DNA from 2 places in the Nocardiopsis sp. NPDC006198 genome. Region 2 is predicted to be linked to the other one. Evidence: riboswitches for the same ligand, from Rfam matches in the RefSeq annotation. Region 2 holds a riboswitch; the other holds the start of a gene.

Region 1 (3,459 bases), on a different contig from region 2:
GTCGGGCGCGGGGCCCGCGCCGGATCGGATGTCTGTCACGGGGATGTCACTCCTCGGCGTCGGCGCCGCCGGGCAGCTGGTCGCCCTCCCGCAGCTGGTGGTAGGACTCCAGGCAGCGGCGCAGGGCCGTGGTCAGCGCGGCGCCGGACTGGCCGGCGTACCGCGTCTGCACCCGGCTGACCAGCTCGGCGATGTCCTCGGTGACCGAGGCCCCCTCGACCAGGGCGCGGAAGAAGTCCTTGCCCAGGTCGGTGAGCAGGGTGGTGTCCGCGGCGACGATGCGGCCGTCCGCGGTGTCCACGGCGAGGACGACGCCGAGCCGCTGGTACTGGGAATGGCTGGCCACGGAGTCGGGAAGACGGGCGTAGCCGGAGATGAGGACAACCCTGGGGTTGCGGAGAACCTGCTGGATACGGTCGTCGCCGTGCAACGGACACACCTCTCGCTCGCGGGCATGCGAAAACTCCAACGCTCTGGAGTCTCGCGCCTGGAGGACGGCCGGGGGAAACCGGGCGCCCGCGGCGTGAGGGCAGGCACCCCAAGTATGTCCTGACCGGTTCGGCGGCTGTCAAGCGGGGCGCGGCCCGTCCGGCGGACCCGCGGGGGCCGGCCCGTTCCGTACGCCCCCTCGGCCCCGCGCCCTCCGGAGCGGCCGTGAGCCTCGCGCCCGGCCGCCCGTACGGATCGCTCCGCCGGTCCTCCCGGGCGGTCGGCCCTTGCGCGCCCCGGTCCCGCCGGTGTGCGGCCCGGGCCACAGGGGATCCCCTGGTCCCTCCCGGGGCGCGTGTGCTAGCCTGCCTCGCAGGTCACGAGTACCAGCGCTAAGCCCCGGCTTGCTGGTCGGCAACCCTCCTTCCGCGGTGGGGTGCCCCGGGTGAGGACCAGGTCCCGACACGACCGTGTCGGACAAGCGCGGACCCCTGTGGTGTAGCCGTGACGGCGCCCCCGCGGGTCCCACGACCCGCAGAAGAGGTGCCCCATGACCGTCGTCAGCCCCATCCACACCGCGCGCTCGTTCCGTTCCGCCGCCCCGTCCGCACACCCCTCGGGCGGCGCCGCCGAGTGCACGGTCGTCGCCTCGGACGAGGGCGTCCCCCTGGTCACCGGCGAGCGCGTGGAGTACGCGAACTTCGACTACGCCGCCAGCGCCCCCTGCCTGACCCCCGTCGCGGACGCCCTGGCCGACGCGCTGCCCTACTACGCGAGCGTGCACCGGGGCGCGGGCCACCACTCCCAGGTGAGCACCGACGCCTACGAGCGGGCCCGCCGCAGCGTCGCCCGCTTCCTCGGGGCCCGCTCGGAACCCGCCGACGCGGTGGTGTTCGTGCGGGGCACCACCGACGCCCTCAACCTCCTGGCCCGCTCCGTGCCGGAGGGCTGCACGGTCGTGGTGTTCGAGACCGAGCACCACGCAGCCCTCCTGCCCTGGGAGCACCCCGCCGCACGCGCCGGGAGAGTGGTCCGCCTGCCGCTGCCCGCCACCCCCGAGGCGGCCGTCGAGGCGGCCCGCACCGCGCTGCGGGAGTCCCCCGAGGGCCCCAGGCTCCTGTGCGTGACCGCCGCCTCCAACGTCACGGGCGAGATCTGGCCGGTCGGGGAACTGGTCGCGGCCGCGCACGCCGAGGGCGCCCGCGTGGTCGTGGACGCCGCCCAGTACGTGCCGCACCTGCCGTTCGGCCTGGAGGAGACCGGTGCCGACTACGTGGCGCTGTCCGCGCACAAGCTCTACGCGCCCTTCGGCTCCGGGGTGCTGGCCGGCCGCGCCGACTGGCTGCGCGAGGCCACCCCGTACCTGTCCGGGGGCGGCGCCACGCGCCTGGTCACCGAGCACGAGGTGGTGTGGAACGACCTCCCCGCGCGCCACGAGGCGGGCAGCCCCAACGTGCTCGGCGCCGTGGCCCTGGCCGCCGCCTGCGACACCCTCACCCCCGACGTACAGGGACTCCTGCACATCCGCGAGTCCGCTCTGCTGGAGCGGCTGCGCGCCGGGCTCGCCGACGTGGAGGGCGTCACCGAGCTGACCCTGTGGGGCGACGAGCACCCGAGGGTCGGCATCGTCTCGTTCACGGTGGACGGGCTGCCCGCCGACCTGCTGGCCGCGGCGCTCTCCGCCGAGCACGGCATCGGGGTGCGGGACGGGCTCTTCTGCGCCCACCCGCTCACCCGGCACCTGCTGCCCGAGGGCCACGCCCAGGCGGTCCGGGCGAGCCTGGGGATCGGGACGACCCCGGAGCACGTGGACCGGCTCGTCGGCGCGATCGCCGACCTGGTCGCCCACGGGCCGGCCTGGGAGTACGCCGACTGCGACGGCCGACTGGCCCCGGTCCCGGACCCGCGCAACGTGCTCTGACGCAGGAGCGGAGCCCGGAAGGAGGCGCCCCGGCGGCCGGCAGGCCGCCGGGGCGCGCCCGTGCCCGGCACCGCGGGCCCCGCAGGCGGGCCCGGCGCCGCGATGGTGGTGCTGGCTGTAGCTCCCGTCGGCCAGCGCGCAGCATGGTGCGCCTGTACCGGGCTCCGTAGTGTCGTCAGGGACGTGGACGGCCCCTCCCGAGCCACGTCCTCCCCGACGCCGACCTGCGAGGACTCGCCATGCCCGCCCCTTTCCGCACCCCCACGCGCACAGCTCCGGGCGGCCGGCCCCCCGCACCGGGCGCCGTGGGCGGCCCCGCCGGGGCCGCGGTCGCCCTCACGGCGGTCCACCGCTCCTACACCGACGGCGACGGCCGCGTGTCCGCCCTGGACGGGGTCACCCTCAGGGTCCCCCGGGGGACCTTCCTCGCCGTCATGGGGCCCTCCGGCTCCGGCAAGAGCACCTTGCTCAACTGCGCCTCCGGCCTGGACCGCGTCACCTCCGGCACGGTCGAGATCGGCGGGAGGGACATCAGCGGGCTCCGGGAACCGGACCTCACCGTCTTCCGCCGCGACCACGTGGGGTTCGTCTTCCAGTCCTACAACCTGGTCCCCACCCTCACGGCGGAGGACAACATCACCCTTCCGCTGCGCCTGGCCGGGGTGCGGCCGGACGCCGCGTGGATCGACGAGCTCGTCCGCAGGGTGGGTGTGGCGGACCGGCTGGGACACCGGCCCTCGGAGCTGTCCGGCGGCCAGCAGCAGCGGGTCGCCATCGTGCGCGCGCTCGCCGCCCGGCCCGACATCGTCTTCGCGGACGAGCCCACCGGCGCCCTCGACGGCGCCACCGCCGACCGGACGCTGTCCCTGCTCAGGGGGATCGTGGACGACCTCGGCCAGACCGTCGTCATGGTCACCCACGACCCCGCCGCCGCGGCCCGGGCCCACGACACCGCCGTGATGGCCTCGGGGCGCGTCGTGGACCTCCTCCACGCGCCCGCCGCCGCGGACCTCGCCGGACGCCTCGCCTGCCTGGGGGCGGACCGATGACCGGGACGCCCGACGTACGTCCCGCCCCCGGCCGCGGGGGCCACGGGTCCCTGGCGCTGA
Region 2 (3,459 bases):
CGCCCGTGGTGACGCCGCCCGCCGTCTCGGCGAACACGCCCTCGGTGCGGGCGAGGAGCTTGATGGCGTCGACGATCTCGTCGTCGCCCACGTGCTCCACGGAGCCGCCGGTGCGCTGGGCGATGTCGAGCACGTACGGCCCGTCCGCCGGGTTGCCGATCGCCAGCGACTTGGCGATGGTGTCGGGCTTGACCGGCTGGATGACGTCGATGCCCTTCTCCCAGGCCTGCGCGACCGGGGAGCAGCCCGTGGCCTGGGCGCCGAAGATCCGGTACGGGCGGTCCTCGACCAGGCCGAGCTCGACCAGCTCCCGAAAGCCCTTGTCGATCTTGGTGAGCTGGGAGCCGGAGGCGATCGGGACGACGATCTGCTCCGGCAGCTGCCAGCCGAGCTGCTCGGCGATCTCGTAGGCCAGCGTCTTGGAGCCCTCGCCGTAGTAGGGGCGCAGGTTGACGTTGACGAACCCCCAGCCCTCGCCGGCCGGGTCGCCGATCAGCTCGGAGCAGAAGCGGTTGACGTCGTCGTAGTTGCCGTCGATGGCGACGACCTTGCCCCCGTAGACGGCGGCCATGACGACCTTGGCCTCCTCCAGCCCCGCGGGGATGAACACGCAGGAGTCGAACCCGGCGCGCGCGGCGGCGGCGCCGACCGCGCCGGCCAGGTTGCCCGTGGAGGAGCAGGACAGGGTGGTGAAGCCGAAGGTGCGTGCCGCCTCGACCGCGATGGCGACCACGCGGTCCTTGAAGGAGTGCGTCGGGTTGCCGGAGTCGTCCTTGACGTACAGGGAGTCGATGCCCAGCTCGGCGGCGAGGCGGTCGGCCTTCACCAGCGGGGTCAGGCCGGGGGCCATGTTGGGCAGCTCGGCCACGTTGTCCGGGACCGGGAGGAGGGAGCGGTAGCGCCAGATGCTGTTGGGGCCGCTCTCGATGTCGGCGCGGGTGACGTCACCGAACTCGTAGGCCACCTCGAGGGGGCCGAAGCAGAACTCGCAGGCGAACTTGGGGGTGAGTTCGTAGCGCCGGCCGCATTCGCGACAGGAGAGCGCGGTTCCGGGGCCGAAGGCGCGGACGGAGGTGGGTTCGGCGGCAGTGATCGCCATGGCGAGGCGTCTCCCCTCATCTTCCCTGGCGGACACCTTGTCCCCAGGCCGGAGTTGGCACCTGCCCCAGCCGCCTCACGGGTTCGTGAGTAGTGCGTGCTGGGATGGTTGCCGGGGCTTCGCAGGGCCGGTCCCTCCACCCCTCTGGATGAGCAATATGAAGTTGTGGGCGGTCCTGTCGGATCCGCACGGTCACTGTAACGGACTCGTCGGCCGGTTTTCCACGGCTGGTGATCCGGGTAACACTAACCCGCTCACATGCTGAGACGTCGCCGGTCGGCGCGCCGGGGGCGCGCGTGGCCTGTTTCGGGAGCGTGACGCCCGGCACCGTCGGCCCCCGAGGGGTTTGGGGCGGCTGTCGACCGGCGAGACATAAGGTGCGATCCGCTTCCGCGCAGGCCGCGCCCGACCGCCCCGGCGGCGGCGACGGCCCATCCGCACCTTCGAGAGGACGACCACGTGGACAAGGCCCAGATCCTCATCGCCTCCAACCGGGGACCGGTGTCCTTCTCCACCGCCGACGACGGTTCTCTGGAACAGCGTCGGGGCGGGGGCGGACTCGTGTCCGGCATGATCTCCGTCGCCACGGAGATCGACAGCCTCTGGGTGTGCGCCGCCCTGTCCGACGCCGACAGGCGGGCGGCGGAGGAGGCGCCCGGGGCCAGGCTGGACCGCGCGCACGACCTCGGCGGCATGCGGGTCCACATGCTGGACATCCCCGAGCGGACCTTCCAGGGCGCCTACACCGGGGTCGCCAACTCGACCCTGTGGTTCGTGCAGCACATGCTGTACGACATCCCGAACAAGCCGTCGTTCGGCTCGGAGTTCCGACGGCAGTGGGACGACTACACCGCCTACAACAACGCGTTCGCCGAGGCCCTGGTCACCGGCGCCGCGGACGGCGCCCGCGTGGCCGTGCAGGACTACCACCTGGCGCTGGTGCCGCGCATCCTGCGCGCCCGCCGCCCCGACCTGCGCATCGCGCACTTCTCGCACACGCCGTGGGCGCCGCCGGAGTACTTCCGGATGCTGCCCGGGCACGTCGCCCGCGAGCTGCTGGAGGGCATGCTCGGCGCGGACCGGCTCGGTTTCCTGAGCCCCCGCTGGGCGGACGCGTTCCTGCGCTGCTGCGCGGAGATCCTGCGCGCGGAGGTGGACTTCGCCCGGCGCACCGTGGAGTACGGCGGCCGGCTGGTCGGCGTGGGCGTGCACGCGCTCGGCGCGGACGAGGAGGGGCTGCGCGCGAGCGCCGCCGAGCCGGCCGTGGCCGCGCGCCGCGAGACCCTGCGGGAGGCCGTCGGCGACACCCGGCTCATCGTGCGGGTGGACCGCACCGAGCTGTCCAAGAACATCGTGCGCGGGCTGGAGGCGTACCGGGAGCTGCTGACCTCCCACCCGGAGTGGCGGGGCCGGGTGACGCACCTGGCGTTCGCCTACCCGAGCCGCGGGGACGTGCCCGAGTACCGCGAGTACACCGACGCGGTGCTGCGGACCGCCAAGGAGATCAACGAGGAGTTCGCGACCCCCGAGTGGACGCCGCTGGTGCTGGAGGTCAACGACGACTACCCGCGGTCGCTGGCGTCGTTCCAGATGGCCGACGTCCTGCTGGTCAACCCGACCCGGGACGGCATGAACCTGGTGGCCAAGGAGGGGCCGGTGCTGTCGGAGCGCGACGCGGTGCTGGTGCTCTCGCGCGAGGCCGGCGCCGCCGACGAGCTGGGGCGGCACGCCCTGCTGGTCAACCCCTACGACACGCTGGAGACCGCGGAGGCGCTGCACCGCGCCCTGTCGATGCCCGAGGACGAGCGCCGCAAGCGCCGGGAGGGGCTGGCGGAGGCCGCCGTGGCCCTGCCGCCGCGCCGGTGGTTCCAGGACCAGCTGCGGTCCCTGGACTGACGCGGCCAGGCCGTGCCACGGCCACCACCCGAAGTCCCGTCGACAACGGCCCCGCTCAAGCTGCTCGACGTCCGTAGGGGCATCCGGGGGCGGTGGACGCGTCCAGCGGCCCCGAGCCGGACCGCGCGGGGCCCCGGGCGCGCGTTCCGGGGCGGACGACGCGGGTCCTGGGGCGCGGGCCCCCGGGGCCCCGACGCCCGACGGGGCCCGCAGAGCGCCTCCGTCCCGGCCGGGGCCCGTCGTCGGGGCCCGGGGCGGCCTGCCGAGGCCCGGCGGCCTGCCGGAGGGGGTCGGCGGGGCGCTCCGCACGGGTTCGCGCCCCGCGCCGCGCGGATCAGTCGTCCGGGGACGCCGTCCGCCGCGCCCGCGCCTCGTCGAGGAGCTGCTCCACGACGGCGGTCTTGGCGTCGGCGTAGTCCTGGATGCGGTCCCAGGTGCGCTCGGCCAGCTCGCGTTTGACCGCG

Evidence for each region. A riboswitch is a leader RNA that binds a small molecule or an ion and turns the genes downstream of it on or off. The one in region 2 is predicted to bind S-adenosylmethionine.
Region 1: it holds a riboswitch for S-adenosylmethionine, as region 2 does, so the genes downstream of both, ABZ234_RS09840 (aminotransferase class V-fold PLP-dependent enzyme) here and thrC (threonine synthase) in region 2, are expected to answer to the same signal.

Annotation. Positions count from the first base shown of each region.
Region 1 is NZ_JBEXSY010000010.1:85,191-88,649, forward strand. It holds gene ABZ234_RS09830 (CoA transferase) at 1-30, opposite strand, end outside; gene ABZ234_RS09835 (DUF3870 domain-containing protein) at 47-430, opposite strand; SAM riboswitch class IV at 805-919, shown strand; gene ABZ234_RS09840 (aminotransferase class V-fold PLP-dependent enzyme) at 980-2,350, shown strand; gene ABZ234_RS09845 (ABC transporter ATP-binding protein) at 2,590-3,399, shown strand; gene ABZ234_RS09850 (ABC transporter permease) at 3,396-3,459, shown strand, end outside.
Region 2 is NZ_JBEXSY010000005.1:92,504-95,962, reverse strand. It holds gene thrC (threonine synthase) at 1-1,099, opposite strand, end outside; SAM riboswitch class I at 1,113-1,254, opposite strand; gene ABZ234_RS05710 (trehalose-6-phosphate synthase) at 1,559-2,995, shown strand; gene ABZ234_RS05705 (GrpB family protein) at 3,330-3,459, opposite strand, start outside.